4 regions of the Paenibacillus sp. FSL P2-0173 genome follow, and region 1 is predicted to be linked to each of the others. Evidence: predicted binding sites of a transcription regulator. Region 1 holds the regulator's gene; each other region holds the start of a gene.
The links. The regulator Rex, encoded in region 1, represses fermentation and respiration genes when NADH is low (regulators of the CRP and FNR family bind a similar motif). The targets are predictions, from matches to a motif close to TTGTGAAATATTTCACAA.
Positions count from the first base shown of each region.

Region 2: the regulator Rex is predicted to act here: its motif matches at 1,687-1,704, upstream of MKX30_RS20785 (DoxX family membrane protein).
Region 3: the regulator Rex is predicted to act here: its motif matches at 1,931-1,948, upstream of nirB (nitrite reductase large subunit NirB).
Region 4: the regulator Rex is predicted to act here: its motif matches at 2,295-2,312, upstream of pflB (formate C-acetyltransferase).

Region 1 is NZ_JBBOYK010000001.1:721,228-724,517, forward strand. It holds gene MKX30_RS03065 (amidohydrolase) at 1-997, opposite strand, end outside; gene MKX30_RS03070 (redox-sensing transcriptional repressor Rex) at 984-1,637, opposite strand; gene dinG (ATP-dependent DNA helicase DinG) at 1,682-3,290, opposite strand, start outside.
Region 2 is NZ_JBBOYK010000004.1:192,435-195,724, forward strand. It holds gene MKX30_RS20775 (DUF47 domain-containing protein) at 1-277, opposite strand, end outside; gene MKX30_RS20780 (DUF3048 domain-containing protein) at 466-1,560, opposite strand; gene MKX30_RS20785 (DoxX family membrane protein) at 1,810-2,328, shown strand; gene MKX30_RS20790 (hypothetical protein) at 2,542-3,290, shown strand, end outside.
Region 3 is NZ_JBBOYK010000004.1:406,130-409,419, forward strand. It holds gene nirB (nitrite reductase large subunit NirB) at 1-1,824, opposite strand, end outside; gene MKX30_RS21755 (DUF4867 family protein) at 2,084-2,755, opposite strand; gene MKX30_RS21760 (beta-glucoside-specific PTS transporter subunit IIABC) at 2,752-3,290, opposite strand, start outside.
Region 4 is NZ_JBBOYK010000001.1:877,708-880,997, forward strand. It holds gene pflB (formate C-acetyltransferase) at 1-2,261, opposite strand, end outside; gene adhE (bifunctional acetaldehyde-CoA/alcohol dehydrogenase) at 2,590-3,290, opposite strand, start outside.

The sequences.
Region 1 (3,290 bases):
CTGCCGTAGGGTCACCGGATACACCCTTGTGAATAAGTGCCGCCAGACGCATTTCCTCGAACATATCCAGGTTATTATTGCTGGCAGGACCATCCGTTCCGAGAGAAACAGTAACCCCTGCACGCAGCAATTCAGGCACTCTTGCCACACCACTTGCCAGCTTCAAGTTGCTACCCGGATTGTGCGAAACCGCTACACCACGTTCAGCCAGTAAAGCTATTTCTTCGTCGTTCAAATGAACGCCATGGGCAATAAGCGAAGGACGGGAGAAAAAGCCAAGCTTATCCAAATGTGCAACTGGACGCAAACCGTAGTCGCGTACGTTTTGCTCCACTTCGGCGATCGTCTCAGACATGTGCGTATGCAGTGGCAAGTCCAGATCATGCGCTGCTTGTACGAATTTTTCAATAAACGCAGGTGGACATGTGTATGGCGCGTGCGGAGACATCATCGTTGTAATACGCCCGTCTGCTTTACCATGCCAGTTACGCGCAAAAGTCACGGCCTCAGCCAGCTTGATTCGCTGTTCTTCTTCCGAGCATAGTCCAATTGCTCCACGCATCAGACTTGCACGAATACCTGACTCTTCAGCTACACGAGCCACCTCATCCATATGATCGTACATGTCCAGGAAGGTCGTTGTTCCACCTTTCAGCATTTCCAGCACAGACAAGGACGTACCCCAGTACACGTCCGTAGATGTAAACTTGGCTTCCATAGGCCACATTTTCTCCTGAAGCCATACTTGAAGTGCCAAGTCATCTCCATGCCCACGCAGCAGAGACATCGCCGCATGACCATGAGTATTAATCAGACCAGGTAAAAACAATAGCCCCTTACCATCGATCGCTTCCGTCTCTTCCTCACCCGCAGGCAAAGTTTCGCCAATATAAGTAATACGGCTATCCTCCACAATCATAAAACCATGGACTACCCCAGCTTCTGATCCATTTACGGCAAAAGAGCCGTTTTTAATCATCCATTTATTCACTGTCATATTGTGTTTCTTCCTTTCCGTCCTCCAAATAATAAGCGAGGCTAAGCAAATCAGTTGTAAAGTCTGTGGCATGAATCCGAATGTTGGCCGGTGCCTTGAGAGTAGTCGGTGCAAAGTTCAGGATCGCTCCAATTCCGCTCTCAATAAGCCTGTCAGCCACGTGCTGTGCTTCAAAATCAGGTACGGTAATAATCCCGATTCGAATGTTTTTTTCTTTCACAGTCGCTTCCAGTTCATCCATCGGTTGAACGACCAATGTATTGATCTTGGTCCCTACCTTATCCGGAAACGCATCAAATACTGCGACAATCTTCATATTGTCTTTTAAATAAGCGTTATAATTCGAAAGGGCTTGCCCCAGATTACCCGCACCGACCAATACGACATTAATTTGCTGGTCGATTTTCAGGATATGGCGTATTTTCTCAATTAGATAAGAAACATCATAACCGATACCCTTCCGACCAAAATCTCCAAAATAGGCGAGATCTTTACGGATTTGGGCCGGGTTCAAATCTAGCCTCTGTCCCAACTCTTGAGAAGAGACCGTAGCCACCTCCCGTTTGTGAAGTGCATTCAGATAACGTAAATATACGGGTAACCTCCGTACGACAGCCTCTGAAATTTTATCTGATTTCATACTTGCTCCCCCTAATTGTAACGAACATACTTAGTGTCCGTCCGTTATGCCTCTGTCTCCGGGGCGGATTGGAGCCATTCGGCGATGCGGGGCACCATTTGCTCCGATGGCATATGCTCCATTTTTGGTCCCGGTAACGAGTACAAAAAGTGCTTTCCGTAATAGGATTCGATCACACGCGTATCGTAAACGATAACGACCCCGTGGTCGCTCGCTGTACGTACTAACCGACCAAATCCCTGTTTGAAGCGAATGACCGCTTGTGGTACAGACAGCTTCATAAATGGATTCTTCTTCTGCTGCTGAAGCAGCTCGCTTTTTGCCTCCAGCAACGGGTGATTCGGCGGTTGAAACGGCAAGCGAACAATGGCCAGACAAGTCAGAGCCTTTCCTGGAATATCGACGCCTTCCCAGAAGCTGCTGGTTCCCAGCAATACAGAAGCTTTGGCTTCCTGAAAACGGCGGGTTAGCTTGCTGCGACTCCCACTGTCCACACCTTGTCCCAGCACAGTAATTTCGCTGGATGCTAAGGCCTCTTTGAGCGGCTCATACACTTGCCGGAGCATCCGATAGGAAGTAAACAGAACGAGCATTCTCCCCCGCGTCGCCTGAGCAGTCGCTCCTAGAGAGCTAACGAGCATATCTACAAAGTGTGCATCTCCTACACTGCCCTTCACGCTTGGGAAATCCCGTGGAATGACCAGCAACACCTGATCCCTGTAATTAAAGGGTGACGGGAGCTGCGAAGTCATCAGCCGCTCTTGATCTGCGGCCTCCTGCAAGCCGAGCTGATCGATCATGTACTGAAACGACTTATCTACCGATAAGGTAGCAGACGTCAGAATAATGCTTCTTTTTTTGTCAAAAAACATTTCTTTCAACTGGCGGCTCACATCGACGGGCACCGCATAAAATTGCAATGATTTACTACGGAATTGCCCACTCGCTTCGAGCCAGTATACGGTTGTTTCATCATCGAGTCGGATAAAAAAGCGCAAATTTTCTCGGATTCCCGCCAAATCCTTGAGCAGACCCGTGATATCTGTAATAAGGCTATCTGCCGCATAATCGTCATGTTCTTCCTTGACGTCCAGCATCAGCTTGTCGCCCTTGCGCAAAATTTCGCTCATCGTTACATATAGCTGATTTTCCAAAGCACCCGCCTGATCCCACTTTGCAGGCTTGGCCGAAGGTTTGAGACGGGAAGAAAACTGTCCTGTTTCACCCGGTGTCGCATCGCTTCGCTCTGGCAACATGCCAAACAGCTTGTCGCTTAGCAGGTCCCAAGTTTCCTTAACCTCTAACACGAGCGGATACATCTGGTCGATGGTTGAAGCCCAATCCGCCGACTTCTCGTGCCCCGATTTTGCCAACTGTTGACGAAGTGAAGGCAGTTGTCCATTCTTGCTGTCTTTGAACAGTCGCGTCAGTGTATGCACGAGTGTGAAATATTTCATATGCATACCTAGGTGCTTACCAGCTACTTCCTCCAGGTGATGGGCTTCATCAATCACCAGATGTTCATAGCTCGGCAACAACTGGTGACTGGCTTTGACGTCTGTGAACAACTTAGAGTGATTCGTAATAACGACATCCGCTATCCCTGCTTCATGGCGTGCACGATGATAATAACATTTGCGGAACCATGGACAA
Region 2 (3,290 bases), on a different contig from region 1:
CCGTCGCTTCAAGACCGTCCAACACATCATCCATGGTTGTTGTCAGTTCCATGATGTCGTCGCGTTCCAACGGCGTAATGAAGGTCTTGTTCAGCTCAGTAATAATCGTGTGTGTGTAATCATCACACTTATTTTCATACTTCTTCATTTCATTTGTAAACAAAGTTACATCCTGAAGATTTGAAGTATGTTGGGCAAAATAATCGGCTGCTTGCACGATCGTATCTGCCATATTTTCCAACGTCTCGAAGAATATATCCTTTTTCTTCAATCTCATAACGATTACCCCTTTACGAAAATATCCGCAACCTGTTTCGACTGCAATAGACAACCTTTGCTATCTTATCACACTCATCAATGTTTTTGTAATGTTTGTAAAAGCAAATTTCATGATATACGTATACATTGCCCGACATGGAAGGTCATTATCCGACATTTTTTCCCTAAAAAGGTGTATTTCGCTTTCTAATTTGCTTCTATGGTTACATGTTCCTTTAGTGAAGTATCTGCAGGTACCACATGTATATAGGATGTACCTGGTGTTAACGGGATTTCAACCCCATTTTTCATAAAACGAATCGCATCGCCTGGTGTATGTTGCCACTCAGCCTGTATTAACCGTCCTTGTTGAAACACCATGGCCTCTCCGCTACCGTCCAACTCAACACTTAATCTGCCTACATCATCCAACGTTCGATGTCTAGCGCTCATCACAATGACATTGGCTGCTGAGAGCTGTTGGTTATTATTTTGATCCACATGTGACTTTTCGTTCACAAAACGCTTATATTGTTGATCCGCTGGATCATAGGTATAAGATACCCGATAGCTTTTAAGCAAAAACCGAATTTGTAAAGATGCTGCAGTCTCGTCCACCATAACTGGGGTTTCACCGGATTTGAGGTAAGAATATACTGGAACGTCCGTCTGCTTGGCATACCCTTTACTATCGCTTCCTTTGCGCAGTCTGTTCACGTCTGTGTATAAATTATGTGGAGGACGACGATCTTTGCTTCGCCAGAAGTAAGCCCCTCCATTTGAAATCTCATCCAGATGTTCCTTCCGCTGCTGCTGTAAAATCGCATAGGCATCTGTGCTTCCCCCTGCGTGTATCGGCAACGCACCATAGGTTTCGCCCAGCTCAATCAAATACGGTCGAATGCTACGGACCGGTCCGATCTTTACATCTCCGCCATGACTTTGGAAAAAAGCGACCAGACGGGTAATCCCACCTTCTGCAAGAACTTCATATACCATGTCTGCCTGGCTAAGTCCTGCCTGTGGACGTGCAGCCGGAGCATTGTTGATCATGACAGCGAGCGGTCGCTCCAAAACTGGCTGCTCCACCGGAAGACCGGTGAGCGGAGCTGTAAATGCCGGAATAGACTGCTCCTTCGGCGGTTCAAGTGCCTCCTTCTCTGTTTCTTGCTTGGTCAGTTGGGGAACGGATTCAGATTCACCCGTATTGGACATAGCAGAACAAGACATCAGCGTCATGCATAACAGAGCTGAGGCCATCACACGCAACCAATGATTTCGTTGGGAAATGGGCCCGGACAAGTTCATCCCTCCACTTAGTTATTTTTCTCATTATAAGCTTTATTTCCTGTTTTTGTCTTGATTGAAGCATGACCAATCTATAGAATACTTATCTGAAGACATTAAAATTTAAAAAATATTTAGACTTTGTGATTTTTATCACAAATAACTGTAACTGAACCTACTACAATAAAGGTGTAGCAAAGATGATCATCCCCAACAGAATGAAATACAACCAACATTATAGATTAAGAAAGAGGAGTGGTTTGAATGTTTAACAGCTGGTTACGTGAGAACAAAGTCGCAATGTGGTTGCTGACTGTAGTACGGGTTTATCTAGGGTATGAATGGATGACCCACGGACTTGAAAAGCTGACAGGTGGATTCGATGCAGGCGGGTTTATCTCGGGGGCCATTGCTAAAACAGGTGGAGACCATCCCGCTGTACAAGGCTGGTGGGGATCGTTCCTGGAAGCCTTTGCCCTGCCGAATGTAGGTTTGTTCAACGTCCTGATCCCATTGGGTGAGTTCTTGGTAGGGGTTGGCCTGCTTCTCGGTACATTGACTACACTGGCTGCTTTGATGGCTATGGTTATGAACTTCTCGTTCCTGTTCTCGGGTACAGTAAGCACCAATGCAATCTACCTGCTGTTTGAAATCTTCCTTGTAGTTGCTGGTGCAAATGCCGGAAGAATTGGCTTTGACCGTTGGGTACTGCCCTTCCTGCGTGGACTGTTTCGTAAAAATAAAGATACCTTTCCAGCTGACCCTAGCCGAAAAATAGCTTAAACATCCCAAAATAACCGTTATCCTCCGGGGTAATGGTTATTTTTTTGCGCTGTTATGCTCACAAGGGGTCTTTCAGCTCCTTCTAACTCGAACTCTTTTATCGGATTCATCATCCCCCCAAACGTTTACAAGTTGGATACAACATGGAATGCTCACGATACATTTACCCTATACACTACAGTTACATCAAAGAACGTAATGGAGGGTTATATCATGAAAAAAATTACCAAAGCCTATCTCATGCTCGCAGCCGTAACTTTCACAGTGCAGACTATGGGATTGGGATATACGACATCAGTCAAAGCGGCGACGTCTACTACGACATCTCAGGCAGAAAGTGTACAACTTATCTCCAAGACCTTCGAGCAGCTACTACGCCAACCCGACAAGCTACCTCAGGCATTCACTTATTTGCAAAAGCATATTCAATCCATTCCAGCCTCTCAAGCTACCATCATGGTGCTTCATCTGGAAAATGCGCAGAACCAGCAATTGGATTCCTATGCAAAGACCTTATACCCGGCCTCTGTTCAAACCAAAATAAATCAAATCTATAAACCCGGTGATTCGTTCACAAATGTAATCAGCCGTTCAAGCGATGTGAACCTGAAAAAGTTGCTAACTCAAACAAGAGATGCCGGCTACAAACTTGAAACTGCAGAAGGCATGTACTACCCAGTCATCAACTATGAAAAATATAAAGTCTTCGGGAAGCACACCACGACAGATATCCGCAGCTATATTGACATCATGGCGATGGAATCCGGACAGGCGGCTACCAAGGATGCCGCGCTCCGTATCGGCTATCAACAGTTAGCCGGACGAGTGCTGGCACAGGAGGCATTTTTAAACCAATATCCTCATTCCAACCGTACACAAGCTATAAAAAAATTGCACGATCTGTACTTCTTCTATACTTTCTATGGCACGAACAATACGCCATTATTCGATTATGATACCGG
Region 3 (3,290 bases), on a different contig from region 1:
ACGGACACCGATCAAATCAAGCCGCTGTCCTCCTGTTACTTTAACGACCTTAACGTTGTATTTAAGAGAAACATCTGCTATCTTCTTCAAATCTTCTGGGGTCGTTACACCACCGTACATTCTAGGAACAACTGTAAACGTTCCATCCTTTTGAATGTTCGCGTGCAATCGCTCATTTACAAAACGGGAATCTCCCTCATTTTCATAGGTATCCGGGTTAATCATTCCCAGATAGTAATTCAGCGCTGGCCGACATTTGGAGCATCCTTCATCATTATGCCAACCCAGTACATTCATAACTTCACGCGTTGTTGTCAGTCCTTTGGTTTTGATCGCTTCCACAATCTCGTCCCGACTCAAAGTTGTGCAGCCACATATTCCTTGCTTGGCTGACGTCTTGAAGCTGTCTCCAAGAACGTACTGCAGAATTTGCTCTACAACCGGCTTACACCCTCCACAGGAACGCGTTGCTCCGGTACATGCCTTAATTTCATCGACTGTGGTCAGTCCATTATCATTAATCGCATCCACAATCGTCTTTTTGGTTACACCGTTACAGCCACAGACAATTTCGTCATCAGCCATCGTTTCAGCGGATAATGATTTCGCCCCGTCCTTGCTGCATCCAGTACCCATGATCTGTCCATATATCTCATCTGTCATCAATGTTTGCTGACGCACATATTTTTGAAGGCTAGCAGATTCGCTCACATCGCCAAACAGTACAGTTCCAACAATCTTATTTTCACGAAGCAGCACTTTTTTGTATGTGCGCTTCCACTCATCCTTTGCCACAATCACCGTATGTTCAGGCTGGGTTATGAATTCGCCAGCTGAGAAAACATCCACCCCTGAAATTTTGAGCTTGGTGGAAACCACCGATCCCATATAACCTTCAGTATCCGCACCTGCCAAATGTTTGGCAATTACACTCCCCTGTTCAAACAGCGGAGCTACCAAGCCGTAACAGGTTCCGCGGTGTTCAACACATTCCCCTACAGCATATACATCCGGCACGGAGGTTCTCATCAAATCATCGACTACAATACCACGGTTCGTTTCCATACCACTTTGCACAGCCACCTGAATATTAGGTTTGATCCCGACGGCCATAACGACCAAATCCGCTTCCAGCTCGCTTCCGTCTGAAAACCGCAGTCCTTGTACCCGATCTTGACCGTACACCTCCGCAGTTTGCATTTGCATAGCAAACTTGATTCCCTGGCGTTCTAGTTCTGTTTTCAGCATCGCAGAGGCTTCCCGGTCCAGCTGGCGTTCCATCAAATCCTCCATTAAATGAACGACCGTAACATCCATACCCAGGTTGACCAAGCCTTTAGCTGCTTCCAGCCCCAATAGGCCTCCACCAATGACAGCTGCCTTTTTAAAGGTCTTTGCTGCCTCAAGCATTGCCGAGCAATCGGCGATATCTCGGAAACCGATGACACCCGGTAATTCTTTACCCGGAATAGGCAGAATAAATGATTGTGAACCAGTAGCTACCAAAGCTACATCATAATCAATTTCCAGTCCGTCTTCGGTGCGAATCTTCTTGTTCTCACCGTCAATGCTTTTCACCATTTTTCCTGTATATAAAGTAATCCCTTGATCCGCGTACCATTGCAAATCGTTCAGTATGATATCATCAATCGTTTTACTACCTTCCAACACATAAGAGAGCATGATCCTGTTATAGTTCGGATGCGGCTCATTTCCCAGGACCGTAATTTCATACTTATCCGTTAATTTCAAAATTTGTTCGACCGTATTGATACCAGCCATCCCGTTCCCTATAACCACAAGTTTTTGTTTACTGTTTATCATATACCGGTTCCTCCATTCATTCGACGATGCTTCCTATCCGACGACATCTCCTACGTTCCTATGAATATTGCTTATGCTTCTATTTTAATGCAGCAGATAGAGCTATATGTGATTAGAATCACAATGTAGTTCAAATTAAAAATATTTAGGGATTTCCCTATTCTGCTTCAAGGGATAAAGGTAAGCAGCTGAAATTGAGTTAAAAAAAAGGACCAGCTAGCTGGTCCCTTAGTTTAATTTATGAATGATGGACTTTGACTCAAATGGGTGAAATATTCAGCAACTTCCCGTGCAGCCCGGGATGGACGCCAGCCGCGATTTTTTCCATCTGTGTACTATGAACCATAAGAAATTTATTTTTCTTAGTCAGCAGTAGGTTCCCCCGGCTACCTTCTCCCGCTTCAAGTGGCATATTCGTTCCTGCCGGAAGGATCACAATCGTCAAATATCCTTCACTGTCAACTTTACAGGGAGCATAATGAAGTGTCGTTGAATATATCTCGACAACCGTGTTTTTAGGCTGAAAAAACACCTGAACATTTGCACTGTCATAGGAATTGTCCTCAATGTCCTGTACTCTGCCGACAAGATGAATACAGTCTGTAGCGGCAATCACCACCTCGCTGCCCTGATGATATTCCAGCCCGGTCAGACCCGTATTCTGACCTGCGCAAAAACCAGCCTGAATTGGAAGTTGGCCGTACACCTCATCTTGAATCCGGTGAATTACACCGAAGTCTTCGAGTTCTGCGACCGAAGGTACATAATGGTTTCCCTGATCGGGTACGCTGGTCGTTTCTTTTGCATACTTGATAAGCTCTGTGGTATTAAAATGAGGCAGCAGCCTTCCATACGGGCGGAATGCTTCGCTCATTACCTCATAAATAACCAAAGGTGCATTGATTTGATTTAGTCTTTCCGTAGTCTTCATAGCTTGACCTCCAGCAATGAATCTCCTGTGTACACTCGGTTATTTCCCAGCACCTTAACGTCAGAGTATTCGGCTGTATTCGTCACAATAATCGGTGTAGTCATGTCATAGCCCAGAGCTTTAATTGCTCCAATATCAAACTCGACCAGCAGTTGACCTTTGGTAACCCGATCCCCTTCTGAGATATGCGTTTTAAAATGCTGTCCTTTCAACTTGACGGTGTCCATACCGATGTGAACCAAGATCTCCGTTCCTCCATCCGATACAATACCAATCGCATGGCCTGTACGGAAGGCATTAGCTATAGTTCCGTTGAATGGAGAGAGCAGTTTGCCATCCTCAGGCACAATAGCAACGCCTTTACCCATGGCTCCAGTAGAGAACACTTCATCAGATATCTCGGATAACGGTTTGACAGTACCCGTCAGCGGGCTGGAAATATTCTCGTTCGTTAGCGCAGGAGCTGGGGTTGCAGCTTCTTTCTTCTCTTCATGGACTGCAATCATTTCTGTTTCCATGGAATCATTAAATCCAA
Region 4 (3,290 bases), 160 kb from region 1:
TACATTGTACCGTGGAAAGTACGGTTAATAACATCCAATTGTTGTTCACGAGTCAGCTTGATAAAGTTAACGGCATAGCCGGAAACACGAATCGTCAGTTGTGGATAGTTTTCTGGGTGTTCCATTGCATCCAACAGTTGTTCGCGAGCAAACACATTGACATTCAGATGATGTGCGTGGCTTCCAAAGTAGCCATCCATCATCGAAACAAGGTTTGTTTTGCGTGTTTCTTCTTCTTTACCCAGTGCTTTAGGCACGATGGAGAAGGTGTTCGAGATACCATCCAGACTGTGTTCATAAGGCAATTTGGCTACGGAACTCAGAGATGCCAAAGCACCTTTTTTATCACGGCCGTGCATTGGGTTTGCCCCTGGTGCAAACGGTTCGCCTGCTTTACGTCCATCCGGTGTTGTACCTGTTTTCTTACCGTACACTACGTTGGAAGTAATAGTCAGTACAGATTGAGTAGGAACCGCATTACGATAAGCTTTATGCTTGCGAATCATGCTCATGAAGCTTTCTACCAGTTCCACAGCGATGTTATCTACACGGTCATCGTTGTTACCGTAGCAAGGATATTCGCCTTCGATTTCAAAGTCAACAGCAATCCCTTTTTCGTTACGGATTGGTTTAACTTTTGCAAATTTAATGGCACTCAAGGAGTCGGTAGCAACTGACAGACCCGCAATACCACAAGCCATGGTGCGGAGAATATCACGATCATGCAACGCCATTTCAATGCGTTCGTAGCTATATTTATCATGCATGTAGTGAATAACATTCAAAGTGTTCATGTACAGTTTTGCCAACCATTCCATCATAGGTTTGAAGCGGCTCAACACTTCTTCATATTCCAGAACTTCGCCTGTAATGGCTGGGAATTCAGGCCCTACTTGGACGCCAGATTTTTCATCTTTACCACCGTTAATTGCATACAGCAGAGCTTTAGCCAAGTTGGCACGAGCACCAAAGAATTGCATTTGTTTACCGATTTTCATTGCCGATACACAACAAGCAATACCATAATCGTCTCCATAAATCGGACGCATCAGATCGTCATTCTCGTACTGAATGGAGCTAGTTTCAATAGAAACTTTCGCACAATATTTTTTGAAGCCTTCAGGCAATTTTTCCGACCACAGTACAGTCAGATTCGGCTCCGGTGCAGGTCCCAGATTGTAGAGGGTGTGCAGGAAACGGAAGCTGTTTTTAGTTACCCGAGTTTCTCCAGTTACGGACATACCACCAATGGACTCAGTAACCCAAGTTGGATCTCCACTGAACAGTTCATTATAGTCAGGTGTGCGCAAGAACTTAACAATACGCAATTTCATAACAAAATGATCGACCAGTTCTTGAGCTTGTTCTTCTGTCATTGTACCCTCTTCCATATCACGTTGAGAGTAAATATCAAGGAAGGAAGATACACGTCCTAAGGACATTGCTGCACCATTTTGTTCTTTGATTGCTGCAAGATATCCAAAATATACCCATTGGAAAGCTTCTTTCGCATTGTTAGCAGGTTTTGAGATATCAAAACCGTGTTCAGCAGCCATTTGTTTCAGTTCATTCAAAGCACGAATTTGTTCGGAAATTTCCTCACGCAGACGAATTACGTCTTCTTCCATGGAATCAACTTCAAGGCTTTTCAGTTGCAGTTTTTTATCTTGGATCAAGAAGTCTGCACCATACAAAGCTACACGACGATAGTCACCGATAATACGACCACGACCGTATGCATCTGGGAGACCAGTAATGATACCAGCTTTACGAGCTGCTCTCATTTCATCTGTATAAGCGTCAAATACACCTTGGTTGTGAGTTTTACGAATATGAGTGAAGATATCAATGATACTTTCCGGTACTTCAAAACCATAGGCTTTGCAAGCGTCGATCATCATCCGAATTCCACCAAACGGCTGCAAAGAGCGTTTGAATGGAGCATCTGTTTGTACACCGACAATTTGCTCTTTATCCCGGTCTAGATAACCCGGTTTATGTGAAATAATAGTGGATGGCGTATTCACGTCTACATCAAGCACGCCGCCGTTTGCCAACTCTTTTTTGGTAAGATCGGATACAATATCCCACAATGCAGTTGTGTTGGCGGTAGGACCAACCAAAAATTCTTCATTGCCAACATAAGGTAAGATATTAGTTTCAATAAAATCGTTGACGTTGACTTCTTTAGTCCATTTGCCTTTTTTAAAACCTCTCCAGCCAGATTGTTGCTCTTGTAATTCTCTCTCAATCACCGACATGTAAATCCCTCCAAATTGTTTGGTCTTCCGGACTTGTGATTTTTTTCACGATAAAGCTATTTCTTGAGCCCGGCCTGTTCACCGATGCCTTACGCTCAGTGTCGGGACCTTTCTTACACCCTTATTGTAGAATAATGATAGAGTGTAGTATGTGATAAAAATCACAACATGAGTGATTTTTATCACTTTATTTTCCCTAGCTTCGCGCCTATATCCTTAGCCTTGCCGTTCACCTCCCTTCCCAAACCAACAGGCCCTCTATATAGAGAGCCTGCATCGGTATTGAACGAGAAAATGCTTTTTCACAAGCCTCTTCGTACCTATTATATTATTGGTCAAAACGTCCGTAGAAGGCATTGCGATAGACATCAGCCAACTCCGTAACCAGTGGCAACTTCGGATTCGCAGTTGTACATTGATCTTCAAATGCGCGGTCAGCCAGATAGTCTACACGTGATTCGAAATCCTTCGCATCGAAACCGATTTGTTGGAACGATTCCTCGATACCGAGTGTTTTGTTCATCTTACGGATTGCTTCGATCAAGCTGTTAACCCCTTCTTCGGTGGTGCGTGCAGGCAGTCCCAGTATGCGCGCGATTTCTGCATAACGCTCATCCGCAACAAAGTGCGAATATTTAGGGAACGAAGCAAATTTTGTCGGTTTTTTCGCATTATAGCGAATAACGTGCGGCAGCAAAATGGCATTCGTGCGGCCATGCGCTGTATGGTATTGTCCACCCCATTTATGTGCAAGACTGTGGTTAATACCCAAGAATGCATTAGCAAACGCCATACCAGCAAGTGTGGAAGCATTATGCATTTTTTCACGAGCCAGCTTATCACCGATCAGAGCCGATTGTTCTAGGTATTGGAATACCAATTGAATGGCTTTAATTGCCAGACCATCTGTGTAATCATTAGCCATTACGGACACGTAAGCCTCGATAGCATGTGTCAGAACGTCCATACCTGTGTCCGCTACAGCTGTTTTAGGCAGCGAATATACAAACACTGGGTCAATAATTGCCA